4 regions of the Bradyrhizobium sp. USDA 3315 genome follow, and region 2 is predicted to be linked to each of the others. Evidence: predicted binding sites of a transcription regulator. Region 2 holds the regulator's gene; each other region holds the start of a gene.

Region 1 (7,206 bases), 3.9 Mb from region 2:
TTCCTCACAGCGGCGCGATCCTGTTGATGATCGACATGGCGGATGGGCAGACGGTCGCAACCGGCGTGGTCGGATGCGAAGGGGCCGTGGGCAGTCTTTCGGTTCTCGGAGCCTCGCCGTCAGGCATTACCGCCGTCGTTCGTGCGGCTGGTACCGCCTCGCGGGTTCCGGCGGCGCGCTTTCACGCCGCTTTCGGGCGCAGTCCGGGGATTCGGCAGGCAATCCAGAAGCACGTCAGATCGATGCTGATCCAGTTTCAGCTCGGCTCCGCTTGCAATGCGCTCCACCCGGTCGAGGCGCGGATGGCGCGCTGGCTGCTTCAGCTTCGCGACCGCGTCGACAGCGACGTCCTCCCGCTGACCCAGCAAGCGCTGTCGCAAATCCTCGGCGTGCGACGAACGACGGTGACCTTGCTGATGGGCAATCTGCGCAAGCGCGGTGCGATCAGGTCAGATCAACGAGGCCAGATCGAGATCGACCGGGCGCGGCTATTGGCGGCGGCGTGCGAATGCCATCGCGTCATGCGTATCGAGGCCGAGGAGATCTTCTCGGGCGACAGGGTTCGAACGCGAGGAATGGCGCCGGCTAACGATCCGGGTATCCCGGAAATCGAGGCTGACGACGCCGTGTGAGCGCGTTCCCTGCTGCGATCAGCTTCCCGGCCGCCGATCAAGCTCCCGTGTCGGGGAGGATACCCTTTCGAGCTCCGCAATCTCACGCAGCACCTTTGCGGTCTCGCGCAACTCATTGCGCTTCGGACCGGGCTTCAGCCGTCGTGCTTCATCGAGAAAGTCCTTGGCCTGCAGCAGCCAGGCAGACGTTTCGGTCGAGATCTGTACCTGCGCCATGGTGTCCCTCCATCGCGGTCGTCAAAAGTGGTGGCCACTTTCAGGCCGGTGAACCGCCGCCGCGGCGTCGCCGCACGCGGATGCTCGGCTCGTCGACCCAGGCGTCCCGCGCAAACCAGGCGTGATCCGCGCGGCAAAATGGACAGGGCGTGCGCGAGAAGAACACGGTACTGCGTCGAAAGCTCTCGCGATCGGTCTTGATTCCGGTGGAAATCGCGTGCCCGGTTTGCGGACATCTGACCATCACCATGCCCATGAGCGCCTCCCTCCCATATTGCCTTTTGCTTTTTGCCTGTTGCCTTGCAGAATAGTCCGGCCGGTTGGATTGGCCTGATCGGTGCGCGGGGTAGTTGGGGGGGCATCGCGCACCTGCGGCGGTTGACGGAGCATCGGGCAGTGGGGGCTGCATGCTCTCGTCACTGGGCTTCTTCCAACCGGCCAGGTCCCTCCTTGAACGAATCCTCGATGTGACTTCAACGCCGCTTCTTCAGGCGGCTCGGCTGAAAACCTTGTCGCTTTCGCTCACTGCACTGCCTCCCTCGCAAGTGAAAGCATTCTCCGCAACGCTTGCCCGCGTCACGGGAGCTGACGCTCCGTGCTCAATTCAGATTGTTGAGAGTGAACTTCGATCTTGTCCCGAGCCTACTGTGCGGGACGAAGATGACGCTGTCGGTTCGGTTTGCGACTCTCGCGCGAAATTTTTTTTGAAATTGTCAACTCAGACCAACGTATATTTACGGAGAGTGTTGTGAATAACGTGCATGCTGTGAGCAGCGTAAGGCTCCTGGTAAGTCGCCCGGCGAGCCTGCCCCAAACAAAAACCCCGGCATCGCTGCCGGGGTTTTGCATTTCGTTGTCGTTGAGCGAGATCCCGGCTCTGCGGTGCACCGCTTCGCGCTGCACCGCGTCCGGGACGACTTCGTCGCTTAGAAGTCCATGCCGCCCATGCCGCCGCCCGGAGGCATCGCGGGGCCGCCGGCGTTCTTCTTCGGCAGCTCGGCAACCATCGCTTCCGTGGTGATCAGGAGCGCGGCAACCGAGGCAGCGTTCTGGATCGCGGTGCGCACGACCTTGGTCGGGTCGATGATGCCCTTCTTGACGAGGTCGGCATAGTCGCCGGTCTGGGAGTCGAAGCCGTAGTTGTAGGTCTTGTTCTCCAGGATCTTGCCGACGATGACCGAACCGTCTTCACCGGCGTTGATCGCGATCTGGCGAGCGGGAGCCGACAGCGCCTTGCGCACGATCTCGACGCCGGTCTTCTGGTCGTCGTTCTTGGTGCGCAGGCCCTTGAGCTGCTCGGACGCACGGAGGAGGGCGACGCCGCCGCCCGGGACGATGCCTTCCTCGACAGCCGCACGGGTCGCGTGCATCGCGTCATCAACGCGATCCTTGCGCTCCTTCACCTCGACCTCGGTCGCGCCGCCGACGCGGATCACCGCGACGCCGCCTGCGAGCTTGGCGAGACGCTCCTGCAGCTTCTCACGGTCGTAGTCCGAGGTGGTCTCCTCGATCTGCGCCTTGATCTGGGCAACGCGGGCGTCGATGTCGGCCTTCTTGCCGGCGCCGTTGACAATCGTGGTGTTCTCCTTGTCGATCATCACCTTCTTGGCGCGACCGAGCATCTGCAGCGTGACGTTCTCGAGCTTGATGCCGAGGTCTTCCGAGATGGCCTGGCCGCCGGTCAGGATCGCGATGTCCTGCAGCATGGCCTTGCGGCGATCGCCGAAGCCCGGAGCCTTGACGGCCGCGACCTTCAGGCCGCCACGCAGGCGGTTGACGACGAGGGTGGCGAGCGCTTCGCCTTCGACGTCTTCGGCGACGATGACCAGCGGCTTGCCGGTCTGCACCACGGCCTCGAGCAGCGGCAGCAGCTCGTTCAGCGAGGAGAGCTTCTTCTCGTTGATCAGGATGTAGGCGTCGTCCATCTCAACGCGCATCTTGTCGGCGTTGGTGACGAAGTAGGGCGAGATGTAGCCGCGGTCGAACTGCATGCCCTCGACGACGTCGAGCTCGGTCTCGAGCGACTTGGCTTCCTCGACCGTGATCACGCCCTCGTTGCCGACCTTCTTCATGGCGTCGGCGAGGAACTTGCCGATCTCGGCATCGCCGTTGGCCGAAATGGTGCCGACCTGGGCGATCTCCTCGTTCGAGGTGACCTTCTTCGAGTTCTTCTGGAGGTCCGCAACGACGGCTTCGACCGCGAGGTCGATACCGCGCTTCAGGTCCATCGGGTTCATGCCGGCGGCGACCGACTTGGCGCCTTCCCGCACGATCGCCTGGGCGAGCACGGTCGCCGTGGTGGTGCCGTCGCCGGCCGCGTCAGCGGACTTGGAGGCGACTTCGCGCACCATCTGCGCGCCCATGTTCTCGAACTTGTCCTCGAGCTCGATCTCCTTGGCGACGGTGACGCCGTCCTTGGTGATGCGGGGAGCGCCGAACGACTTCTCGAGCACCACGTTGCGGCCCTTGGGGCCGAGGGTGACCTTCACCGCGTTGGCGAGGATGTCGACGCCGCGCAGCATCTTGTCGCGCGCGTCAACGGAGAATTTGACTTCTTTAGCTGCCATCTGGGTTTTCCTTGGAATGATTTACTGGGAGGGAAAGAGGCGCTTAGGCGGCCTTCTTCTTGGAAGCGGGGACGTCGAGCACGCCCATGATGTCGCTTTCCTTCATGATCAGCAGGTCTTCGCCGTCGATCTTGACCTCGGTGCCGGACCACTTGCCGAACAGGACGCGGTCGCCGACCTTAAGGTCGATCGGGATCAGCTTGCCAGCTTCGTCGCGGCCGCCCGGGCCGACAGCGGTGACTTCGCCCTGCGAGGGCTTTTCCTTGGCACTGTCCGGAATGATGATGCCGCCAGCGGTCTTCTCTTCGGCGTCGATACGCTTGACCACGACGCGGTCGTGAAGCGGACGGAATTTCATGCAGTCCTCCTAAACATTTGTAGATGCTGTAGATTTTTGGAGAGTTAGCAGTCCAGTCCAGCGAGTGCCAGACTGGCTGGGCAGGAGATAGGCCAAGCCTTGGCGGCGGGCAAGTGCCTCTAGCAGAAAAATTGGCACTCGTAAGTGTCGGCTGCCAAAAGGATACCGAGATCATTTCGGCATCCTTAATACCGCCCCGTGGGGCGCTGCGGCTATTAGCAGATGCGGTAAGCTGCTGCCAACGCAAGAAATTTCAACAACCTATTAAACATTTAGGCTTGAGATGGGTTAGTCGCGTGCGTCACATTTCTCTCATGTGAGCGCATCCATTGCCGGTGGTCCGGCGGGGAGGTCGGCCACCACGTGAATGCGCTCCGTCACAGGAGGTTGGCATGGTCTCGCGAGTTGGTGGGGTTGTTTCCGACGATTTCCGGAAGCAGTTGCTGGGGTACGGGCTGACGACGGCGCAAATCCTCTATCGGATGCCGGATCACCCCTCGTTGCTGCAGACCTATGTCTGGCAGAACTACGACCTGTTTCCGAAATTTCCGGCGCTGCAGGATTTCCTCGCGTTCTGGCAAGCGAAGCTCGAAGGCCCGCTGTTTTCGGTGACGGTGGCGCATTCCAAGCTGGTCAAGCCGGCCGAGCTGCGTGCCGTCGACGGCGTGTTCCGGCTGCATTAGCTGGCAAGGAGGCAAAAGCGCGCTGTGCGCCTTTGCTCGCCTCGCGGCGCGCGACTTGTGTTAGCCTCTCTCCGTCACAAAAAGACGGGAGGCGAAACAATGGCCAAGAAGACGGCATCAAGATCGGCAGCCAAGACCGCGGTGAAGAAGAAATGGTCGGGGCTTGGCGCAGGCGCCAAGAAGACGTCCGCGAAATCGTCCGCGCGCAAGACCATCAAGTCGAAAGGCCGCGTCTCGGCGGCCAAGAAGAGCGCGCCGAAAGCTGCAGCCAAGGCGCGGCCGAAGCAGCGCGTCGCGATCAGCCATCACCGCGAAGAGGACTTTAAGGCCGACGGGCTGCGCGCCTACGCCAAGTACCGCGACCTCGGCATCGCCGCCGCCTCGCATGGCCTCGCGCAGGCACACGTCATCCGGCTGCAGGGACCGTGCAATCCCGATGAGGTGTCGAAGCTGCACTTCCACGACGTCGACTTCCAGATGGTCTATGTGCTCAAGGGCTGGGTGAAGACCTACATGGAAGGCGAGGGCGAGACGCTGATGCAGCAAGGCAGCGCCTGGACCCAGCCGCCGCGCATCCGGCACATGATCCTGGACTACTCCGACGACGTCGAACTGCTGGAGGTGATCCTGCCGGCCGAGTTCAAGACGGTGGAGTTGAAGGCGTAGGCTTTTCGCGGCCGTCATGGCCGGGCTTGACCCGGCCATCCAGCTTGCTTCGAAAGATTCTCCTTGGTCGATGGATGCCCGGGTCAAGCCCGGGCATGCCGATTTTCTAGCACTACTTTGGCAGATTGTGTTTTCGCCGCTGTTTTTCAGGGATTTCCTTTCGGCAATATGGGCACTGCTGAGGCGGCGGCCGAAGGATGAGATCGACGATGGCGTGACGTACGGCTGGCATGGTTGGCTGAGGCGGAGGCCCGTTGATTCTTTTTTTTCCGCCCCGCGTATGCGAGGCGACGATGTTGCAGGAAGGCGTAGGCAATCATTGTCATCAAGGCGTGGCGATGAAGACCTTGCCATGACCGCCCTTCGAAGTGATCAAGTCCAAGCTCCTCCTTCAGCTGTTGATGCGCCTGCTCACAAATCCACCGTGCCTTGATGGTGGCGGCCAGCGTGCGCAGATCCGTCGCCGCCGGAAGATTGGCGAGATAGTATTTCTTCTCCCCGGAGGCACGTTGCTCACCAATGAGCCAGGCTTCGTCGCCTGGGAGATGCTGCTGACCTTTATCCCATATTCGCTGCGGAGGGCCGTCGGCGGTGCGGACACGGAGAGCAGCAAATCGAGCTTTGAGCCGACCTTTCGTCCCGCTACGCCAACTCAGGGTTTTCCATTTGGCGCTGGCCAGCATTTGTTCGGCCGCAATCGATAAGATATCGGGCACGTGGTGCTTTCGTGGTTTGCCACGGACTTTGGTGATCGGCCAAATGAGCTTCACATCGACCGGATACACTTTCTGGTGCCGAGGGATACCGACAGCCCAGGTCAGCCCGCGCTCTGTTAGCCCTTGTCGAAACGGTGCGCTGAGGCCGTATCCTGCATCCGCCAGCACACATCCAAAGCGCATGTTGGCTGCCATCGCGCGGTCAATCTCGGCCAAAGCGATCTCCGGCTTGGACCGTGGCGTTCGGTGTTCGACTGGCACGCGAGCGCGCTTCAAACGAGACATGTCGCTTGTCCAGCTGTCAGGCAGAAAGAGACGTAACGCGACCATCACTGGCACTTCGCCGCGTGCAAGCGTTAAAGACACCAGCGTTTGGCAATTTGCGGTTTTACCGAGAGCCGACGCGTATTGAGCCGCAACACCGACCGATCGCTCACCCTTCTTGGGAAGTGAGGTGTCATCGATAACCAGCATCGCATCCCTGCCGCCGACAAGTCGGTCCGCCTGGTTGAGCAGCTCCGTCTCCAGCGGCGTCGCATCCCAGACACCGTCCGCAATGAAATGGTGCAACTGGTCGTAGTTGCTCGTGGCAAGGCGTTCCGCCATCGGCTGAACGCTCTTGCGATCGCCCGGACCGATCAATCCCGCAACATACAGAGGACACATCCGCTGCCGGGTCTTATGACCCAGCCGGTCCAAGAACGGCATTAGCCAGCGTTCGAGTTCGTCTTCCCATCTCGGCATGGTCAGCCCTCCAAGAGCCGACCACCCATGAATCATTGAAAAATTGATTCGGGAATCCTATAAAACGCGGCAAAATCAACAATCTGCCAAAGTAGTGCTAGGCCGTGTACGCATAAAACCGTCGGCGTGACTCTACGTCCGCTTTGCCCCGATAGCGACCAAGTTCCTGCGGCAACGCAAGATGTCGCGATGGGCCAAGAGCGGATATCGACGTACTCTTGATCCGCGCGGGCTTGAAATTCGGCGAGGTTACGCCGATCAATCCCGCGCTCTTTCAAGCGCGTGTCGCATGACCTTTTGATCGTCGCTCGAGAGCTGCGTTGGCCCGAGGTTGAATGTCAGCTTGTCGATCTTGCCGGTAAATTGGAACGGCAGCTTGTAGCTATCATCCACTCCTGTACGGGTGTCGATTCCGATGTCGAAGGACTCGTCGATGGCCATGAGAAATGCAATTGAGTGCGGAATCGACTGACGGGAAAGTTCCTTGCCGTCCACCGAGAGCACCCCGGTGCCACCCTTGCCGAAGCCAGGCCCGTCATATTTGAAGTCGAACACGATAGTGTGCTTGCCCGGCTTGAGCGCAGTGCCCAGCCAGTCCCGCGCGCCTACCCCGCTCTCCCAGCG
Region 2 (7,206 bases):
CCACCCGGCGGACCGCGCTCGGCCTCATCGTGGGCGCGCCGCTGCTGACGGCCTGCTCCGGCATCCAGCAGAGCTTGAGCCAATTTTCCAGCAGCAACCCGGAAGCTGGTCCTGCCGGGCCGCAGCAGCAGCCGCAGGCGGTCGGCACCGGGCAGGTCAAGATCGGGCTGATCCTGCCGCTGTCGGCGTCCGGCAATGCCGGGCTTGCCGCCCAGTCGATGCGGAACGCGGCCGAAATGGCGCTGGCAGAGTTTCAGAACCCGAACATCCAGCTCCTGATCAAGGACGATGGCGGCAGCCCGCAGGGCGCATCGCAGGGTGCCCAGCAGGCACTGTCCGAAGGCGCCGAGATCATTCTGGGACCGCTGTTCGCAGGCTCGGTGCCCGCCGTCGCGCAACTGACGCGGCCGCGCGGAACCTCGGTGATCGCGTTCTCCACCGATTCGAGTGTGGCCGGGCGCGGCGTCTATCTGCTGAGCTTCCTGCCGGAGTCCGACATCAATCGCATCGTCGACTACTCGGCGGGGATCGGAAAGCGCTCGTTCGCCGCGATGGTGCCGGACAACGCCTACGGCAACGTGGTCGAGGCCGCCTTCAAGCAGGCGGTCGGCCGCAAGAACGGCCGCGTCGTCGCATTCGAGAAATATGGCGCCGATCGCGCGACGCCGGCGCGAACTGTGGCGCAGGCGCTCGGCCAGGCCGATGCGCTGCTGATCGCCGACGATGGTGATTCGGTGGTCGCGACCGCCGATGCCTTGACCGCAGCCGGCGCCAATCTGCGCAACATCCAGCTGCTCGGCACCGGGCTGTGGGACAATCCGCGGGTGTTCGCGAGCCCCGCCTTGCAGGGCGGCCTCTACGCCGCGCCCGATCCGTCCGGCTTCCGCAGCTTCGCCGGCCGCTACCGCACCAAATATGGCGGCGAGCCGGTGCGCACCGCGACGCTTGCCTATGATGCGGTGGCGCTGATGGCGGCGCTCGCGCGCACGCAAGGGGCGCAACGCTTTGCGCCGGAGACGTTGACCAATCCGTCCGGCTTTGCCGGTATCGACGGTCTGTTCCGCTTCCGCTCCGACGGCACCAATGAACGCGGCCTTGCGGTCATGAAGGTGGCCTCAGGCGGCAGCACGCCGGTCGCAGGCTCGCCGAAGAGTTTTGGCGCTTGATTTTCGTCGGGCGGTCAAGCTGCCTCGTCGAGCGCCGGCACCCGCCAGCTCCTTTGCATGGGGTTGTTTTCGATATTTTGGCAGCGTGCACCTAGGCGGCGAGATCCGCAACGACCGCGTCGAGCACCGGGAATCCCGACTTGGTCACGCGGAGCCGTCCGTCGGCGTCGACGGCGATCGCGCCTTCCTCGCGCAGCATCGCGATCCGGTGCGGGTCGAGCTGGCGGCCGGAGAGCTTCGCATAGCGCTTGGGATCGATGCCCTCGGCGAGCCGCAGCCCCATCAGCAGAAACTCGTCGGCGCGTTCTTCGCTGTTGAGGCTGTCATCGCTGACGACGCCGTGACCGCGCTCCTCGACGTTCAACAGCCACGCCTCGGGGCGCCGCTCGGTTGCGGTCGCGTGCCTGACGCCATCGATGTCGAGCCTTCCATGTGCGCCGGGGCCGATGCCGGCATATTCCTCACCGCGCCAGTAGACGAGATTGTGCTTGCACTCCGCGCCGGCGCGGGCGTGATTGGAGATCTCATAGGCCGGCAATCCCTCGCGGGCGCAGACCTCCTGCGTCACGTCGTAGAGCGCGCGCGCGGTCGCCTCATCCGGCGTCTGCAATTTGCCGGCGGCATGCAGCCCGAAGAACGGCGTGCCTTCCTCGATCGTGAGCTGGTACAGCGACAGATGCTCGGCCGCTTCCGAGATCGCCTGCTTCAGTTCATCGGCCCACATCCGCGGCGTCTGGTCGGGGCGGGCATAGATCAGATCGAACGAGTAACGGTCGAACGCAGAGCGCGCGATCGCGACCGCGTCGAGCGCCTCGCGCGCGGTGTGCAGGCGGCCCAATGCCTTCAGCGAGGCGTCATCGAGCGCCTGCACGCCGAGCGAGACGCGGTTGACGCCGGCTGCGCGATAGCCGCGAAAGCGCGTCGCCTCGACGCTGGTCGGATTGGCCTCGAGCGTGACCTCGACGTCGCGCGAGACCTGCCAGTGCTTGCCGATCGCATCAAGCACGGCACCGACGGTCTGCGGCTGCATCAACGACGGCGTGCCGCCGCCGAGGAAGATCGACGACACCTGCCGCCCCGGCACGCGCGCGGCTGTCGTCTCGATCTCGCGGGCGAACGCGCGCACGAAACGCTCCTCGTCGACCGGCGCATGCCGCACGTGGCTGTTGAAATCACAATACGGGCATTTCGACAGGCAGAACGGCCAGTGCACGTAGACGCCGAAGGCTTCTCGGTCAGCGTGGCTCAAGGCAGATCTCCGCGAGCTTCACGAAGGCGCGGGCGCGATGCGACAGGCCGAGCCCGAGCGGCGGCAGGCCGTGCTTCTCGATGCTGGTCATCTCGCCGAAGGTCCGCGTGTAGCCGTCGGGCAGGAAGGCCGGATCGTAGCCGAAGCCGGCAGTGCCACGCGGCGGCCAGACCAGGGTCCCATCGACGCGCGCCTCGACCTCCTCGAGATGATCGTCGGGCCAGGCCACGCACAACGCCGACACGAAGTGTGCCTTGCGCCGGTCCGGTGCGGTGGCGCCGCGCTCCTGCAGCAGCCGCTCGATCCGCGTCATCGCCGCCATGAAATCCTTGCCCTCGCCGGCCCAGCGCGCCGAGTAGATCCCGGGCGCGCCGTCGAGCGCGTCGACCACGAGGCCGGAATCGTCGGCGAAGGCTGGCAGTCCGGCCGCCTTCGCTGCCGCGATCGCCTTGATCGCCGCGTTGGCGCGAAAATTGTCGCCGGTCTCCTCGGGCTCGGCGAGGTCGAGCTCGCCGGCCGACACCACCTCCACGCCATGCGGCGCCAGCAGTTCCCGCATCTCGGCAAGCTTGCCGGGATTATGGGTGGCGATGACGAGCCTTCCGGTGATTCGGCGGTGCATGACCAATCTGACTACGCCACCGCGATCTTTTGCAAGTCGACCAGACGCGCGACACCTTTGCGCGCCAGCGCCATCAGCGCCAGGAATTCACCTTCCGAGAACGGCGTCTTCTCGGCGGTGCCCTGCACCTCGATGATCCGGCCGTCCCCGGTCATGACGAAATTGGCGTCGGTGTCGGCTTCGGAATCCTCGGCATAGTCGAGATCGAGCACCGGCGTGCCCTGGTAGATGCCACAGGAGATCGCCGCCACATTGTCGCGCAACACATTGGTCTTCAGCATGTTGCGGGTCTTCATCCAGTTGATGCAGTCGGCCAGCGCCACCCAGGCACCGGTGATCGAGGCGGTGCGGGTGCCGCCGTCGGCCTGGATGACGTCGCAATCGACCGTGATCTGGCGCTCGCCGAGTGCCTCGAGATCGACGGCTGCGCGCAGCGAGCGGCCGATCAGCCGCTGAATCTCGACCGTCCGGCCGCCCTGCTTGCCGGCCGAGGCCTCGCGGCGGGTGCGTTCCAGGGTGGCACGCGGCAGCATGCCGTATTCGGCGGTGACCCAGCCGCGGCCCTGGCCCTTCAGCCACGGCGGCAACCGCTCTTCCAGCGTGGCGGTCACCAGCACATGGGTGTCGCCGAACTTCACCATGCAGGAACCCTCGGCATATTTGACGACGCCGCGTTCCAGCGACACGGGACGCAGTTCATCGGGTGCACGGCGGCTTGGCCGCATGAAATCCTCCAGAAATCCGAGAAAATTGGCTGGCCGTGCTTGTAGGAGCGGGAAGGGGCAGCGGCAAGGGTTTTCGGCCCCGGCAGGGTCCGGTACGAGGGGACCGAATGCATGCTTGTCATCGGCCTCCCGGATCGACAAATTATGCAGTAATTGTGAGGGACTAGAGTGTGACTCACCACGATCCGATTGGCCTGATCGCGCCGCATGCCGGGCTCGCCCAGCTCAACGAGCGTTCGCGCGACATTTTTCGTCAAATCGTCGAAAGCTATCTCGCGACCGGCGAGCCGGTCGGTTCGCGCAACATCTCGCGCCTGATCGCATTACCGCTGTCGCCGGCCTCGGTCCGCAATGTGATGTCGGATCTCGAGCAGCTCGGCCTGATCTATGCGCCGCATACCTCCGCCGGCCGGTTACCGACCGAACTCGGGCTGCGCTTCTTCGTCGATGCGCTGATGCAGGTCGGCGACCTCACCGAGGCCGAGCGTCAGTCGATCCAGACCCAGCTCGCTGCCGTCGGCCGCGCGCAATCCGTCGAGGCCGCGCTTGGCGAAGCCTTGACGCGGCTGTCGGGGCTGACCCGTGCCGCGGCGGTGGTGCTGACGCAAAAGTCGAATGCGCGGCTGAAGCACATCGAGTTCGTGCGGCTGGAGCCGGAGAAGGCGCTGGTCGTGCTGGTCGGCGAAGACGGCCAGGTCGAAAACCGCGTCCTGGCGCTGCCGCCGGGTGTTCCATCCTCGGCCCTGACCGAAGCGACCAACTTCCTCAATGCGCGGATCCGTGGCCGCACGCTGGCCGAAGCGCGGCTCGAGCTCGAGACGGCATTGACGCAAAACCGCGCCGAGCTCGATCAGCTCACGCAAAAGGTGGTCGCGGCGGGCATCGCGAGCTGGTCCGGCGGCGAGAGCGAGGACCGCCAGCTGATCGTGCGCGGTCACGCCAATCTGCTCGAGGATCTGCATGCGCTCGACGATCTCGAGCGCATCAAATCGCTGTTCGACGATCTCGAAACCAAGCGCGGCGTGATCGATCTGCTCGGCCGCGCCGAACGCGGCGAGGGCGTGCGGATCTTCATCGGCTCGGAGAACAAGCTGTTCTCGCTGTCGGGTTCCTCGACCATCATCGCGCCCTACGGCGACGCCCAGGGGCGGATCGTGGGCGTCCTCGGCGTGATCGGACCGACGCGGCTGAACTATGCGCGGGTGATCCCGACCGTCGATTATGCCGCGCGCATCGTCAGCAAGATGCTGGGCGGCTGACCGGAGGGCGATTTCGCTTTCATTTGACGGGTTTTCTTCACCCAAGCCGGAGATCCCAGTTCCCGAGACCGGTATGTTGCGCTTGATTTTCGCCGCCCAAAGCACGATATCCCGGCAAGCAATCCCCAAGATTTGAACCGACGCGAGTTTTCGAGAAGGCAAGCCATGACCGATCCGAACCGGGCCAATGACAACACCGAGAATTCGGCGCCGACGGGTGAGCCCGTGGTCTCGAAACCCTACATCATGCCTGACGAGCCCGAGGCCGGATCGGCGGAGGCGCTGACCAAGGAACTCGCCGAGGCGCGCGACCGGACGCTGCGCACGCTGGCCGAGATGGAGAATCTCCGCCAGCGCACCCGCCGCGAGGTCGCCGACGCCAAGGCCTACGGCATCACCGGCTTTGCCCGCGACGTGCTCGATATCGCCGACAACCTGCAGCGCGCGCTCGATGCGGTGCCAGCCGAGACCAAGGAAGCCGCCGATCCCGGCCTGAAGGCGCTGATCGAAGGCGTCGAGCTGACCGAACGTTCGCTGCTCAACGCGCTGGAGAAGAACGGCGTCAAGAAGTTCGACCCGATCGGCGAGAAGTTCGATCCGAACTTCCAGCAGGCGATGTTCGAGGTGCCTGATCCGTCGGTGCCGTCGGGCACCGTGGTGCAGGTCGTGCAGGCCGGTTACATGATCGGCGAGCGCATCCTGCGCCCGGCACTGGTCGGCGTCTCCAAGGGCGGCGCCAAGGCCGCCCCGACCGCCGACATCACCGCCTGATCCATCCCGATCCCGGCTGCGCGTTTGTGAGCTCGCGGATTGCGCGGGCTCACGGTCGCGGCTTCTCGTGTGCCTTCGGCCAATAGGTGCCGAAGCTCCAGAGATTTCCTTCCGGATCGCGGCAGGCGAAGTCGCGGCTGCCATAGTCGGTATCGCGCAGTTCCATCTCGATCTTGGCGCCGGCAGCCTTGACCTTCGCGTGCAGCGCGTCGGGATCGTCGACCGCGATATAGATCGAGTCGGTGCGGCGGTTGTCGAGGTCGCCGACCAGCCTGCCATATGCGTCGTCGCGGCTCTGGCCCAGCATCAGCATCGAGGAACCATAGGCGAGCTCGGCGTGATGGATCACGCCGCCATCGCGGTAGACGACGTGTTCGGTGAACCCAAGCACCGTCGTGAGCCAATTGGTCATCGCCTCGGCGTCCTTGCAGCGCAGGGTCGGGTAGATGCGGGGCGGTTCGATGTCGTGCGTCATGGTCGCTCACCTCCTTGGCTGACGGCGCCATCCTGCACGAGGCAACGCGGCGTCGGCTTGAAGGTTTGTTACCAGTCCGCCAGCCCATCGCCGGCGTGAACCAGCCGGCGGTCGGTCAGCGCCCGGCGGCGCGCCCAGGCGGTTGGCGGTTCGCCTGCGAATTCGACGAACTCGCGGGCGAGATGGGCCTGGTCGGCATAGCCGCTTTCCGCCGCGATCCCCGCCCAGCCAAGCGCTGCGCCGCTTTGCGCCAGCCGGCTCGCCCGGTGAAACCGCATCATGCGCGCCAGCGATTTGGGGGCGAGGCCGAGTTCGGACCGAAACCGGCCAGCCAGATGCTTGCGGCTCCAGCCGATCTCGTCGGCCAATGCCGTGATGCTGATAGCGCCGGCCGAACGCGCCAGTTTTCGATAGGCGAACGTGACTTCGGGAGACGGCATGTGGCCGGCGCGGCGCAGCACGAACGCCTCGATCAGGTCGAAGCGGCGCTGCCAGCAGGTCACGGCGCCGAGTTGCTCGCGCAGACGACGGCCGTCATGGCCGAGCACATCGTCGATATCGACCATGCGCCCGACCAGGTCGGTCACGGCGCCGCCGAAGAAGCCGTAGGCGCCGAGCGGGGTGAAATCGACCTGCACGCAGGCAGCGTGGCCGTCGGACTCGATGTAGACAGGCCCGGCATGCAGGCCGGCGGCGAAGCTGAGCTGACGGTCGGCCGCACCGGGCTCGCGCGACAGCGCGATCAGGAACGGCGAGCCGAAACTGATGATCAGCGGGACGATCACCGGCGCGGTCTGCCGCTGCGCGAACCGGCCCGTTGCGGTCTCGCGATAACCGGTGATCCGGACGATCAGGCCAGCCATGCGCGGCGACGGCAGGCGCTGCGCGAGATCGAATGCATGAGGTGACGCAGGCTCGGCCATGCGAATCTCGCGAGGC
Region 3 (7,206 bases), 3.0 Mb from region 2:
GCGATCTTTCCGACAAGAGCTGGAATCTCATCGCGCAGATTGAGGAAGACGAGACGGTTGATGCGCTGGACTCGTTCATGGCGCATGATGCGGTGAGGATCCGGGCTCAACATCCTGCGTCCGTCTTCGACGTGCATCAGGTGCTGCAAACCATGGATCACGAGCCCAGACCACCGCAGGGTGAAGCAGGGCTGCTTCAGTTGCCCGTCGTTGACATGCAGGGGCGGCGAGTGGCTACGGAGCGGGAGACGCGATATTCGATTTTTCATCGCCTGACTTCGGGGGTCTTGCCAGTAGTCGCGGTGCAACTACCGGGAAAGCCGAGCGCCGTCATGTTGGCGCGTACGCTCACCGTCGAGGGGGTGCCGTACCGCATGGACCTGTTCGGCGGAAGCAAGTTAAGAGCGCCAAAGCCAACGCTGTCGCAAATCGCAGCGGTCGTTCCAGGCGAGCCGGGCCCCATAACTTCCGGGGGAAAGCTGTTGGCGATACCTATTCCGAAACCGCTCCCGGCACGGCGTTCGAGCAGCTATCGCGCGCCTGGGCCCCATTCAAAGAGGCATATTATTACACTCAGCGCAGAGGGTTTGCGACGCCACCTGCAGTCAGAGATATCAACCCTGCGCGGCGGCGATCAGGGTGAGACTCCGTATTGCCTCACATATCGATGCTCCCGAGTGCTCTCATCCTGATTGTCGCGCTATACAACCCTCACGATTACGCACTGGAGGGAATCTTCAGGCTGTTGCTGCTGCCGGACCGGCCTGCCAACGAGCAGCATTCGTTCAGGCTGACTGGACCAGAAGGCCCGATCGCTTTGCGACCGCATGACGGCTGCGGCATCATCAAGGCATCGCTGGCCGAGCGCATGCGCGTTGTTCGCCTGATTGCCCAACGGCAAGGTGCGGATCGGGTGCCTGCGTTCGCTGAGGGAAGGAGATCATCGCTGCCCACCTCCGCGTTGCAACATTATCCGCGCAGCGAGCAGGTGGCGGAAGAAGCGCGCGACAAGGCCAAGAGCTGGCTTGAGACCAGAGAAGAAGAAACCCTGACGTCTGAACAGCTGTTTCGTACGGTGACAGCCGGACACATCGGTGGTCCCGGCGCCGTCGCCGTACCGTCCAGTGATGGCGTTCTCCATGTGCCGACGCTCAAAAGCGACACGTTGACAGGTACAAATGGAGTCCTGGTCGGCCGGTCTCCCTATGACAAGGCCAACCTGCGCCCCTTCGCTGCCGAGCGCGTCAAGTCGGCAAGCGACGGCGATCCGACCGCGGCATTCCTCGATAGATGCGTAGCTATGCAATACAGCTTCAATGTCGCCCAGAAATCAGGGGAGCAACTCGCGCCCGAGGATCCGACTTTCTTTTCGAAAGGCATTCTAATCGTTGTGCCGGACGAGATGTGGCCGGCCGACTACGCCGACCGTGAGCTGGTGATGTCTGCCGAAGACGTCAAGTCGCATTCGAACTGGACCCAGTGCAAGGACCGCGCAACGGTAGACACATTCGGTCGAATGCGTCGGCATTCTCCAGGCGACCGAGTTGTTCGCTCCGGGGTCGTTGATTGCCGTGCCGATCGATGAACAGAAAAAGCTCGACGGCGACTTTGCGTGAGTTGGCAGTGATGAGTTTGCGGCTTTTGCTTCAAGAGTGACGCGTTAGGTCGATCAGGGGCGCGCAGCACTTTTTGAACTTTTTGCCACTGTTGCAAAAGCACGGCGAATTAACTTTCGTGGTGGACGCTAGATCGATGAGAACTTGCGCTTGAGCATTGCGTGCACTTTCCCATAACGCGGTCAGCGTGGTGCGTTTCATCCGGATCTCAGAGCCCACCGAGTGCTCCTCCATCGAATTGTGAAGATGGTCGCTGGCTTCGATCCAATTTTCGGCACTTGCAAAGACTCCCAGACTTTTCTTTCTGTTGAGGAGCCGCTTCTTGCCGCGGAAGTCGTATACGCGCTGCGGATCTGGCAAAAACAAGATCTGATCTTCGTTGTTTACGTGTGGTGTGATGTCGACATACTTGCCGTTGCTTTTCCAAATGGCGTGATGTTCGGCTTCAACGAAAACCCGTGGCCATTCCCAAATCGTCCACCCGTAAAGCAGTGTCCCTCCGTCTCTCGCAACCTTTGCGGCAACGTTGCTGAAGCACTCGCCGGCAACGGCACTGGGCTCAGGCAAGACTGAGATCGAGACAGGCTGTGGGTCCGGGCAGAGGCCAGGATGGGCTCGGAGATCTCCCGCGGGGAGGTGGTAAAAGTTCTCTGAAAGATCTCAGTTCGTATCGCCGGCATGACCTCCATTCCCGTTTTTGGGTTTGAAAGGAGGATTATCGTTTTTGAGGCGATAGATCGAGCTAAGATATTGATTTGTCGTATCAATATCCCCATGTTTACTTGAACGAGACGCTTGCTGTTCGGAGGTCAGGTTCCTTAGACCTTCGCGATTTTCCGGGTTTTTTTGCCCCGTTGCCCGAGCTTATCGGAACTGCTAGTTTGAACGGACAGGGAACATCCGCCGTCCAAGAGGATTGGTGGGGAGCTGGATTTTTAAGGGGCGATGCCCTATTTTCGACCCTGAGATAGGCACTGGTCAAGAGCCATGAGCGTCCGGATCAACCGGGAATACGTGAACGACACCGCGAAGCTGATCATGCATCGGCTTATTGCGCGGCAGATCGGTCGCGACCCGTCGCTGGTCGAAAGGGCGAAGGATTCTTTGGTCCATAACTCCCAGCGTTTCGAAGGCTACGCTTTCGTTCGCGAGTGGTCGGACATGCTTGGCTTTCCTCCTTCTACTGTCCGCCGCCGTCTGACGAGCCGCGACGAAGAGATGACGCGTCTGCGTCTGTCCTCACCTTTCGTTTTGGCGGAAGGCATCAATTTCGAGGACGACACTCTGCGCCGTCGTATCTGGAAGGCGGCGAAGCGGATTGCGGAGAGATCTGCGATCCATAAGACCGCGGCACTTCCGCGGATGGCTGCGTGACACAAAACTCGTTTGTTCGCACTATTGAAGACCTTGTCGAGACAGTCAGGGTGATCGCCCGGCTGTTTAAAACCGACAAGGTCTTCATCATCGGCAGCCAAAGCATCTTGCTTTCATGGCCAGACGCACCAGTCGTCCTGCGCACCTCTGGCGAAATCGACGCTTATCCGGAGAACGCGAAGATTTGGGAGATCCAGCAGAAGGAACTGGATCCCGAAGACGATCCAGAGGCTTCCGAAGAGATCAATGCCCTCTATGGCGAGGGCTCTAAATTCCATCGCGAGCACGGCTTCTATATCGACGGTGTCGACGAGAACACCGCGCGGCTTCCTGAAGATTGGAACAAGCGGGCGATCACCAAGACGGTCGACGTCGACGATCGAAAGGTCCTAGCCGTTGCACCATGTCCTGAGGACATCATCGTATCCAAACTCGCTCGATTGTCCGACAAGGACAAGGAGTTCGTCGAAGGCTACCACCAGGCGCGACCGTTCGATCGCGAGCTCGTTGTCGAGCGCATTAAGGCGACGAAGCTTGAGGCCGAACTTCAGGAGCGAGCCATAAACTTCGTGCGCGGCCTTGCGGATGCGCCGAAAGCAGATGTTGTGGCAGGCAAGACGGTCGGATCATAGCCGTTACCGACTGTGTAACCTATCGCGCCTTAGGCGTCGAGCGTCGGGCGTCGGCGGGGGGCTTTGCGCTTCAGCGCTTCTCATTCAGGTCCTCCAATTCGGATCGAAGCAAACACTCTCACCGCCAAGCTTGCGATGTCCGCACGCAATTCTGGTTCGATTTCAGTAGCAGCAAGCGCGCTTAGCTCCGTGACCCATCTCTTTTTTTCCGCAACAGGGGCGATCACGCAGGTACTCCTGCGCAATCAAGACCTCGGATCGCCTGCGCGGTTATCGCGACGCGGCAGGGCCTTTCGAGGCGCCATCGAGTGGGAATTGGCCCGCTCCCAACGGAGCCTCACACCATCGCACGATCTCTCCCTCGCTCGGAACCACGCCTTACAGCTTGCGCGCACGCTGATGGTCCCGGTCACGCTTTTCTAGGTCAGTGGCGCCTATGGTGTCCTGTCCAGCCACGAAACCTGGTGGCAGCTGCCAATGGCGGTCGGCCGATCGCTGATAGATGACCGGCTGTCAGCAGCGCCTGGACGCGGGAGATTGCTCGTTCCGTTTTTCGATTCGTTGTATTCATGGTTGCATGTCCCCACAACTAACGATTTTTGCGAAAGGAAGGCGTCCAAACCCGGCTCCCCGCGCACGGCGGCGTCATCTTCAACATCCAGTGCAAGGATTGATCTGTCGAAGATTGAGGCTGAGCGCGCGATGTTCGTCCGATATAACCGATCCCTGACGAATTACTATGCGCGCGCCCTGACGAAGGAGCGTCGCCGCGACCATCTGCTGAAACAGGAGCTGGGAATGGACAAGGTCGTGCATTATGTGGTCAGCCGATTTCCGGTGATCGGCGCCGACCCTGCGGTGATCAACTACAATCAGATCGATCGGCTTCGTTTTGCCAGTCAGGCGGGCGCATGACGAATCCTGCGGATAAAGATCACGGTCGCGGTCGCGAGGCAATGGCGATGACTAACGTGGGAGCGACATGCAGTACGCGTTGATCGAGGGTAAACGGCGGGAAGCAATTCCAGGCGCAACGGGCACCTGTCCCACATGCGGGGCCGTTATGGTGGCCAAATGTGGCCCGCGGCAGCCGCGGGAAATGTGACGTTGCGTCACTCGGTGGCCAAGCGGGATTTTGATCACGTCGCGAGGCTCCGGAAGGTAAGGCGCCGGATCCTTCACCGCGAGCACGACTGGAGCAGGGGTAGGCGGCGGCAGGTCGGTGCGCGAAGGCTGGAACTCCGTCTCGCGCGAGCCGGCTGCCGACATCCTTCGGATGTTCGAAGCCGACGCGCGCCATGTACCGGGCCGCATTCGACGTGAGCTGCATTTTTTCTGCCAGAGTCCCTTGCTCCCGCAAAAATCCTATCCTATTTCAGCTCGGCCCGTAAATAGCACTCGCGGGCATCGATTGCTAGTATCCGAAAATCCTCAAATCGTGCAAATGCTTAGGAGGGCTGCATGAATTTCCGTCCGCTTCACGACCGCGTCGTGGTCAAGCGCATCGACGCCGAAGAGAAGACCGCTGGCGGCATCATCATTCCGGACAGTGCCAAGGAAAAGCCCTCGCAGGGCGAAGTCGTCGCCGTTGGCCCCGGTGGCCGCGATGAGACTGGCAAGCTGACCCCCATCGACGTCAAGGTCGGCGACCGCGTCCTGTTCGGCAAGTGGTCGGGCACCGAGGTCAAGATCGACGGCGAAGACCTGCTGATCATGAAGGAGAGCGACATCATGGGCGTGCTCGACGTCCCCGCTTCCAAGAAGAAGGCCGCCTAATCCAACGCTCGCACCGCTCACCCTGAGGAGCGCCTGTCGGGCGCCCCGCCAAGGGTTGAGAAGAAATGAAACTCAGGGAAATCAACTATGTCAGCCAAAGAAGTCAAATTCGGCGTAGACGCGCGCGACCGCATGCTGCGCGGTGTCGACATCCTTGCCAACGCGGTGAAGGTCACCCTCGGTCCGAAGGGTCGTAACGTCGTTCTCGACAAGTCGTTCGGCGCTCCCCGCATCACCAAGGACGGCGTCACCGTCGCCAAGGAGATCGAGCTCGACGACAAGTTCGAGAACATGGGCGCCCAGATGGTGCGCGAAGTCGCCTCCAAGTCCGCTGACGCGGCCGGCGACGGCACCACCACCGCGACCGTGCTCGCGGCTGCGATCGTCCGCGAGGGCGCCAAGTCGGTTGCCGCCGGCATGAACCCGATGGATCTGAAGCGCGGTATCGACCTCGCGGTCGAAGCCGTCGTGGCCGACCTTCAGAAGAACTCGAAGAAGGTCACCTCGAACGAGGAGATCGCCCAGGTCGGCACCATTTCGGCCAACGGCGATGCCGAGATCGGCAAGTTCCTCGCCGACGCCATGAAGAAGGTCGGCAACGAGGGCGTGATCACGGTCGAGGAAGCCAAGTCGCTCGAGACCGAGCTCGACGTCGTCGAGGGCATGCAGTTCGACCGCGGCTACATCTCGCCGTATTTCGTCACCAACGCCGATAAGATGCGCGTTGAGATGGACGACGCCTACATCCTCATCAACGAGAAGAAGCTCTCCTCGCTGAACGAGCTGCTGCCGCTGCTCGAGGCCGTGGTGCAGAGTGGCAAGCCGCTGGTGATCGTCGCTGAAGACGTCGAAGGCGAAGCGCTCGCCACTCTGGTCGTCAACCGCCTGCGTGGCGGCCTGAAGGTCGCGGCCGTCAAGGCTCCGGGCTTCGGCGATCGCCGCAAGGCCATGCTGCAGGACATCGCGATCCTGACCGGCGGCCAGGCCATCTCGGAAGATCTCGGCATCAAGCTTGAGAACGTCACGCTCAACATGCTCGGTCGCGCCAAGAAGGTGATGATCGACAAGGAGAACACCACGATCGTCAACGGCGCCGGCAAGAAGGCCGACATCGAGGCGCGCGTGAGCCAGATCAAGGCGCAGATCGAGGAGACCACCTCGGACTACGACCGTGAGAAGCTGCAGGAGCGTCTCGCCAAGCTCGCAGGCGGCGTCGCGGTGATCCGCGTCGGCGGCGCGACCGAGGTCGAGGTGAAGGAGCGCAAGGATCGCGTTGATGACGCGATGCATGCGACCCGCGCGGCCGTGGAAGAAGGCATCGTCCCAGGCGGCGGCGTCGCTCTGCTCCGTGCCTCCGAGCAGCTCAAGGGCCTGCGCACCAAGAACGACGACCAGAAGACCGGGGTCGAGATCGTGCGCAAGGCGCTGTCCTGGCCAGCCCGCCAGATCGCGATCAACGCCGGTGAAGACGGTTCGGTGATCGTCGGCAAGATCCTCGAGAAGGAACAGTACGCCTACGGGTTCGACTCGCAGACTGGCGAGTACGGCAACCTGGTGTCCAAGGGCATCATCGACCCGACCAAGGTCGTGCGCACCGCGATCCAGAACGCCTCCTCCGTGGCGGCGCTGCTGATCACCACCGAGGCCATGGTCGCCGAGTTGCCGAAGAAAGCCGCAGCCGGCCCGGCCATGCCCCCGGGCGGCGGCATGGGAGGCATGGACTTCTGATCCAGCCGCATCGAAGAATACGAGAATTACAGAACCCCGGCACCCAATGCCGGGGTTTTTCCTTGTCGCCGTGTTCATGT
Region 4 (7,206 bases), 2.8 Mb from region 2:
GGGCGCTCTCTACAGGCCAGCAGGACTCGATGTCCCCGAGTTGGTCAGATATGCAACCTCGCGAGGTAGCCTGTGCGGCTACTCCAGCGAACTCGCGTTTGATTCAATGGAGATGCTGACTTTACCTTGCGATGTGCTTGTTCCGGCTGCCGTGGAGCGGGTCATCAACGGCAAAGTGGCCGGTAATCTGCGCTGCCGCATACTTGCCGAAGGAGCCAATGGTCCGACGACGCCAGAAGCTGATCGAATCCTGGAAAAGCGTCAGGACGAAATCTTCCTCATCCCGGACATTCTGTGCAATTCGGGAGGTGTCGTCGTCAGCTATTTCGAGTGGGTGCAGGACCTTCAGCGATTGTTCTGGGAGGAGGACGAGGTCATGCAGCGGGAGTATCAGATCCTGGACAGAGCGTTTAAACAGGTATTATCGCGAAGTCAGCGGGACAAGGTTTTCAACCGCACCGCCGCTACCGCCATCGGTGTGGAGCGGGTACGGGGTGCAAAGGAGATGCGCGGACTGTTCCCGTAGCCCGCTCAGCGCATTAAGACCGACGACAATCGTCCGTTCGCGCCGATCGTCAGCGCTTCGATGATCCCAAGCAGCAGTAGTCATCTCCGGATGAGCTGAGCTGGACAGTTGAGTGTGCACTGAGAAGGAGGCCAGCAACAGGGGCAACAATTCTCGGAACCAGGCGAGGATACGGCGGAAGTTGTGGCCGACGGCTGAGAGGACGACGTTGGCGGAGGACACCGGTGCCCTTCGGTTTCCGAGGTGTGGTGATGGGCTCGATGGCGGAGCGACGGCACAGCTCGCGTTTGATGGCGCCAAAGACGCCGCGTTATTGGTCGGAGACGACGCGGCGACGACTTTGCGCGTCGGAGCCGCGGTAGCTCTTGTCGACATAAGCCCGCTCGACCGCCCAGCTGGTGAGCGTCTCAGCCCGGTAAATTGCGTACCGCAAGGTGTGACCGTTGTCGAGCAGCGACCTGGCGCGCAGCGAACCGGCCACCGAGAACCCCCGCGACTGTTGTTGACGATGGAGACTGGCGGATCATGTGTGTCGCGCGGTTGGTTGCCGGCCGATCCACTCATGCTGGGTCGATCGCGTCCGCGGCGCCGCGATCTGACATCGGGTGCCGCTCAGTCCTCGTTGGCTGCGATCGATTCCATCAGCGAAACGAGCTGGCGCTGTACGGTCTGGTCGTTGATCATGCTGTAGGCGCGCAGCAACCGGAGGCTGAAAGCGCTGTCGAGGAATAGGAGGCTCTCGACTTCGCGGGCCTTATTGTCGCCGTCGTAGAAGAAGGTCACAGGCACGTCGAGTGCGGATGCGATCTGCTGAAGGCGGGAAGCGCCCACGCGATTGACGCCCTTCTCGTACTTCTGGATCTGCTGGAAGCTGACGCCGAGCTTGTCGCCGAGTTCGGCCTGCGAAATCTTCTGCTCCACACGCCGCAGGCGGATCCGCTTGCCCAACTCAATGTCCGGTTTGCCGGCGCTGCGCTGCTTCATCTTCTTTGCTGTTGATCTGTTCATTCTCGTGACCCGTCCTTCGATCGGGAAACCCTGGCCCCGGATTGCTCAGGGATTCGTCAATGATGTACCGCATTAATGATCGTCTGGATCCTCAGTTATCAGTTGGTCGTAAGAACCACGGCAATCCAAGAAGAAATCCAGACGCACTTGCCGTGTTGGAAGCATCGACACGTCGCCCAACAGATTTGGCAGAATGATGACCGAATCACAACTAGTGCGGGTTTAATCGTCGCCAGCTTGACATGCACCAGACCCGTCTACTGACGAGCCTCGGATAACGGGGGAAGCGGCGGATGCCTTCGAACGACGTGATCCGCACCTGCCGTCGTTCGCCATTGTCGGGCCGGTCGCGCGGTAGAAGACTTTACGATGCAGTTTGCCGTGCAGGCTGAGGAATAAGCGCGGGGCGGCGCTCGACGGTAACCCAACGAAGAGTCGATCTAAATCGGCGTTTCGTTAAAACTAGCAGCGACTTGGCGACGGCTGGAGGGTCGCTTGGCTAAACCGCTATCTCGCGCCCTCAGTGAAGGAAGATGCTTCGCGAAAATCGTGACCGGTGCCAGACCGCCCCTGTATAAGTTTGACGCGACTCTCTCGATGAGCCTACGACGGTTCTTGAATACAGACTCGTGAGTGAGACCAGGATTTGCCCACATAACTCCCAAAGCGGACAACGCTGCATTGCTGATATCGCAATCGACGCACCTATCGCCGTCGAACATAGTGAATCTATAGACCATGGACTGCGGGTCATAACCGATGGGCTTTCCACTCGTCAGGTGCATCGTTCTACCTTCCTGTGCAAAGTGCGATGCCTACGCAACTCTGATGCAGTGCTGCCTCCGCGGTCAAGTCGCAGATCGGCGGACCCAGTGGGAGAAGGGTCACGTCATCGTCCTCAGCGCTCTTCAAATCCACTTCTTAACCGCGAATTACTCCGACGCGCCGTGATTGCCTTCAGCAATGCTGGTGACTCGCAGGCATCGCCCACTTACCCTAGGGGGGCCGCAAAATCACGCCTGGTCCTGGTGCGACTCGAAGACTTTTCACGGATGTGATATTGACGAATTGCATCTGCTATCGGCTTGCAATCTTTGTACGGAACGGACGAATGCGAGCTCTCGGCGGCTACGGGCGGTCGCTGTACAGCGAGGGGAATCAGCCAGCGAGGTTGGCTATTGGTCCTGCACGCCGGCTTCCAAGGCGCGCGCAAGGCGAGCCCGGAATAGCGTGAAAGACTGGAAGAGCAAACAAAAACCCCAGCATTCCTGCCGGGGTTTTTGCATTAAGGTGGATCAGAAGTCCATTCCACCCATGCCGCCCATGCCACCGCCCGGAGGCATCGCGGGGCCGCCGGCGTTCTTCTTCGGCAGCTCGGCAACCATGGCCTCGGTGGTGATCAGCAGCGCCGCCACGGAGGACGCGTTCTGGACTGCGGCTCGCACGACCTTGGTGGGGTCGATGATGCCCTTGGAGACCAGGTTGCTGTACTCGCCCGTCTGCGCGTCGAAACCGTAAGAGTACTGATCCTTCTCCAGGACCTTGCCAACCACGACCGAACCATCTTCACCAGCGTTGATCGCGATCTGGCGGGCTGGCCAGGACAACGCCTTGCGTACGATCTCGACCCCGGTCTTCTGGTCATCGTTCTTGGTGCGCAGGCCCTTGAGCGCTTCGGTGGCACGGAGCAACGCCACGCCGCCTCCAGGCAGGATGCCTTCCTCGACAGCCGCGCGGGTCGCATGCATCGCGTCATCAACGCGATCCTTGCGCTCCTTCACCTCGACCTCGGTCGCGCCGCCGACGCGGATCACCGCGACGCCGCCTGCGAGCTTGGCGAGACGCTCCTGCAGCTTCTCACGGTCGTAGTCCGAGGTGGTCTCCTCGATCTGCGCCTTGATCTGGGCAACGCGGGCGTCGATGTCGGCCTTCTTGCCGGCGCTGTTGACGATCGTGGTGTTCTCCTTGTCGATCATCACCTTCTTGGCGCGACCGAGCATCTGCAGCGTGACGTTCTCGAGCTTGATGCCGAGGTCTTCCGAGATGGCCTGGCCGCCGGTCAGGATCGCGATGTCCTGCAGCATGGCCTTGCGGCGATCGCCGAAGCCCGGAGCCTTGACGGCCGCGACCTTCAGGCCGCCACGCAGGCGGTTGACGACGAGGGTGGCGAGGGCTTCGCCTTCGACGTCCTCGGCGACGATGACCAGCGGCTTGCCGGTCTGCACCACGGCCTCGAGCAGCGGCAGCAGCTCGTTCAGCGAGGAGAGCTTCTTCTCGTTGATCAGGATGTAGGCGTCGTCCATCTCAACGCGCATGTCGGCGTTGGTGACGAAGTAGGGCGAGATGTAACCGCGGTCGAACTGCATGCCCTCGACGACGTCGAGTTCGGTCTCGAGCGACTTGGCTTCCTCGACCGTGATCACGCCCTCGTTGCCGACCTTCTTCATGGCGTCGGCGAGGAACTTGCCGATTTCGGCATCGCCATTGGCCGAAATGGTACCGACCTGGGCGATCTCCTCGTTCGAGGTGACCTTCTTCGAGTTCTTCTGGAGGTCCGCAACGACGGCTTCGACCGCGAGGTCGATACCGCGCTTCAGGTCCATCGGGTTCATGCCGGCGGCGACCGACTTGGCGCCTTCCCGCACGATCGCCTGGGCGAGCACGGTCGCCGTGGTGGTGCCGTCGCCGGCCGCGTCAGCGGACTTGGAGGCGACTTCGCGCACCATCTGGGCGCCCATGTTCTCGAACTTGTCCTCGAGCTCGATCTCCTTGGCGACGGTGACGCCGTCCTTGGTGATGCGGGGAGCGCCGAACGACTTGTCGAGAACGACGTTGCGGCCCTTCGGACCGAGAGTGACCTTCACTGCGTTGGCGAGGATGTCGACACCGCGCAACATGCGGTCGCGTGCGTCTACGCCGAATTTAACTTCTTTAGCTGACATATCGGGTTTCCCTGAGTGTTTAGATCGGTCTCACCCTTGGCGAGGCGCCCGGCAGGCGCTCCTCAGGGTGAGCGTTGCGAGCGGTAGATTAGGCGGCCTTCTTGCTGGAAGACACATCGGTGAGAACGCCCATGATGTCGCTCTCCTTCATGATCAACAGCTCCTGGCCGTCGATCTTGACCTCGGTGCCTGACCACTTGCCGAACAGCACGCGGTCGCCGACCTTGACGTCGACAGGGATCAGCTTGCCAGCTTCATCGCGTCCACCCGGGCCAACGGCGATGACTTCGCCCTGGGAGGGCTTTTCCTTGGCGCTGTCCGGAATGATGATGCCGCCGGCGGTCTTCTCTTCTGCGTCGATGCGCTTGATCACGACGCGGTCGTGAAGCGGACGGAATTTCATGCGGTCCTCCTAAGTATCTGTAGACGTTGATGAAAGCTGAATTGATGGCAGTCGACGTCAGCGAGTGCCAACGCAGGCGCAGCTGAAATAGGACAGGGTTTTTCGGAAGCAAGAGCTTGCAAGGCCTGCTCCAACAAATTCGTACGAAACGGACAAGCAATCTCGGCTCTTACAGGGGCCTCCTGATACGGTCATTGGCGATGAGCACTTGGGAAGAAGAAACTGGACCTTCGGTGGACGGATGAGGGCGGCCGGCCCGCCACACCCTCATCGCCACCGCCAAGCTCAAGAAATTAAACCGCACGCCTGGCCTGCAGTCCGGGTTCGGTACCCGATCAGCCTGCCAAGCACATTCAAGAATTCTTGCTTTGGAGTTGGACACTGCGTCCACAAGCGGCTGCCCTTACCAGGGTGGAGTGCCCAACAACGGCGCATTTTCGATGGCGCTCTCTTCACCACGTTGCGCCATGCTATCACATAGCAGCAGAGCTGCGTCTTCCAATGCACGATGCGGTTCACGCGCCTCGCGCCACGTGTCCCATGCCGAGGTCTCGATCTTGGCAAGGGCCAGCAGATCGCGCGCCAGGTTGACGCGGGCGAAGAACAGGCCGGTGGTGCTTCCGTGGCCAAGCTGTGCAGGATCAATGACGACGGATCGGCACAGCTTCCACGCCTCGATACCGGTAATGTACGCTGTGCGAGGCACGTTGACGGGTTCGAAATCGAACTTGAGGAGGCTGCGGTGTAGTTGGTCCAGTTGAGCGTCGACCAGGACCCAGCGCCGCGCACTCCGGTCCCAGTATTCGCACACCCAATGATCAATGATCGTGAAAGGGATGCGGAGCAAAGTACCTGCCGAAACCGCACCGGATGCGGGCCGGCACGCCGTGATGCCGCAGAACGCTGCACAACATCAACGAAAAGTCCCGGCATGTTGCTCGGGGCTCTTGAGTTGCCCGGTCGAGCAGTCGTCAGCGGTCGTGGGTCGATCGCCAGAAGCTGCTCCAGGCGTTGCGCCACCGGCAAGGTCGAGCGGCTTTGACCGGCAAAAGTGGCTGGGTTCAACCCATTCCTCTCGATCCATGCTTCGTGGATCAGGAGACCCTGCAAGGCGCAACACAACACCGGAATATCTGACGGAAGGCCGCTGATCAAAATGTCATAAGGGCCTGGATGGGTCAGCGCGCACGGGGTCGGAAATCGTCAGGAACAGACCCGGCCGTCAGCGAACTCTTTAAGTTGGTCGGTCCCAACTGTCGACGTTGAAGGCTGTCCTGAGCCGACGCAGCTTGCGGTCAAGCTCCTCGCGCTCTGGCCCGTGGGGCGTATTCACGAGTTGAGCCTCGATGCGCGCCAGCTCGGCGGCAATCAATACTTTGAAGGGTGGCGCTCTTGTCGTCACGTCGGGGGCTGGGTGCTTATGCGTTAGCAGGTGATAGGTGAATGGGCCGGAGACGTCCGCTTTCCACGAGCCTACGGCATACCGGGCTGATACGTTCTACTTTGGTTTCGCCATCGAGCGGTAGTCCGGCGATCGCTGCAGCGGTAAGTCCCGGCTTTGCCCTCGGCTGAAGCATTCAGTCTCCGTGTATTTTGCGGCGCAATATGGTCAATAGGAGCAGAAATGCGGCCGGGACAGGCCGCAATTACCGAGGATGGGCGTGGTGGTGCAGGGCGCATACGCCAGTGGCAAGTAGTTTACCGCGCTTGACACGCTAAGGGGCTCGCTGAGAATTTCTCCGTATTTTCATGCTCTTGGACAATTTTCTTTGCCCGACGCATGGAGTGGCGGTGAAATTCACCTCAGGGCCGGAGCTGTTATGCAATGCAGTACGACCAGATAGACGCCCGCATTCTCGAGATCGTGCAACAGAACAACCGACTGACTTCCGAGGTGCTCGGCGAAATGGCGGGGCTCTCGGCCACCGCGTGCCAACGACGATTGAAGAGGCTCCGTGCGGAAAGAATCATCGAGGCCGATGTCTCGGTCGTTTCGCCGAAGGCCGTGGGACGGCCAATCCAAATGCTTGTGTTGGTTACAATGGAGCGGGAGCGTTCGGACATCATTGACAGGTTTAAGAAGGACATCAAATCGTCGGCTGAAGTCGTCAATGGCTTCTACGTCACCGGCGATGCTGACTTCATCTTATACGTTACCGCGCGTACCATGGAGGACTACGAGGAATTCACTAGACGCTTCTTCTATAAGAACCCGGACATCAAATGCTTCAAGACGATGGTTGTATTGGATCGGGTGAAAGCCGGCTTTGCTATTCCGGTTGAGCGACCTCCCAGCGATAGATTAAGCAATCGTTGATGGTGTCCTC

The links. Region 2 encodes HrcA, which represses chaperone genes, less so after heat shock. Its sites were predicted from a motif close to GTTAGCACTCNCNNNNNGNGAGTGCTAAC; they were not measured.
Region 1: the regulator HrcA is predicted to act here: its motif matches at 3,817-3,845, upstream of ACVIYL_RS27480 (co-chaperone GroES).
Region 3: the regulator HrcA is predicted to act here: its motif matches at 5,013-5,041, upstream of groES (co-chaperone GroES).
Region 4: the regulator HrcA is predicted to act here: its motif matches at 4,923-4,951, upstream of groES (co-chaperone GroES).

The regions. Positions count from the first base shown of each region.
Region 1 covers NZ_JBSRYP010000001.1:5,901,947-5,909,152, forward strand. The annotation lists gene ACVIYL_RS27460 (Crp/Fnr family transcriptional regulator) at 1-632, shown strand, start outside; gene ACVIYL_RS27465 (hypothetical protein) at 651-848, opposite strand; gene ACVIYL_RS27470 (hypothetical protein) at 889-1,104, opposite strand; gene groL (chaperonin GroEL) at 1,775-3,415, opposite strand; gene ACVIYL_RS27480 (co-chaperone GroES) at 3,459-3,773, opposite strand; gene ACVIYL_RS27485 (usg protein) at 4,166-4,456, shown strand; gene ACVIYL_RS27490 (cupin domain-containing protein) at 4,556-5,122, shown strand; gene ACVIYL_RS27495 (IS701 family transposase) at 5,269-6,618, opposite strand; gene ACVIYL_RS27500 (arylsulfatase) at 6,841-7,206, opposite strand, start outside.
Region 2 covers NZ_JBSRYP010000001.1:1,959,822-1,967,027, reverse strand. The annotation lists gene ACVIYL_RS09065 (penicillin-binding protein activator) at 1-1,166, shown strand, start outside; gene hemW (radical SAM family heme chaperone HemW) at 1,258-2,415, opposite strand; gene rdgB (RdgB/HAM1 family non-canonical purine NTP pyrophosphatase) at 2,402-3,037, opposite strand; gene rph (ribonuclease PH) at 3,049-3,762, opposite strand; gene hrcA (heat-inducible transcriptional repressor HrcA) at 3,933-5,021, shown strand; gene grpE (nucleotide exchange factor GrpE) at 5,187-5,792, shown strand; gene ACVIYL_RS09035 (VOC family protein) at 5,842-6,267, opposite strand; gene ACVIYL_RS09030 (helix-turn-helix domain-containing protein) at 6,336-7,190, opposite strand.
Region 3 covers NZ_JBSRYP010000001.1:4,999,051-5,006,256, forward strand. The annotation lists partial or broken gene ACVIYL_RS23070 (hypothetical protein) at 1-1,610, shown strand, start outside; gene ACVIYL_RS23075 (SEC-C metal-binding domain-containing protein) at 1,647-2,183, opposite strand; gene ACVIYL_RS23080 (hypothetical protein) at 2,604-2,990, shown strand; gene ACVIYL_RS23085 (DUF6036 family nucleotidyltransferase) at 2,987-3,622, shown strand; gene ACVIYL_RS23090 (hypothetical protein) at 4,100-4,537, shown strand; gene groES (co-chaperone GroES) at 5,084-5,398, shown strand; gene groL (chaperonin GroEL) at 5,486-7,126, shown strand.
Region 4 covers NZ_JBSRYP010000001.1:4,743,980-4,751,185, forward strand. The annotation lists gene ACVIYL_RS21845 (Glu/Leu/Phe/Val family dehydrogenase) at 1-526, shown strand, start outside; partial or broken gene ACVIYL_RS21850 (IS5/IS1182 family transposase) at 607-995, opposite strand; gene ACVIYL_RS21855 (helix-turn-helix domain-containing protein) at 1,139-1,534, opposite strand; gene ACVIYL_RS21860 (hypothetical protein) at 1,594-1,731, shown strand; gene groL (chaperonin GroEL) at 2,830-4,476, opposite strand; gene groES (co-chaperone GroES) at 4,565-4,879, opposite strand; gene ACVIYL_RS21875 (hypothetical protein) at 5,283-5,726, opposite strand; gene ACVIYL_RS21880 (transglutaminase domain-containing protein) at 5,698-5,847, opposite strand; gene ACVIYL_RS21885 (Lrp/AsnC family transcriptional regulator) at 6,705-7,196, shown strand.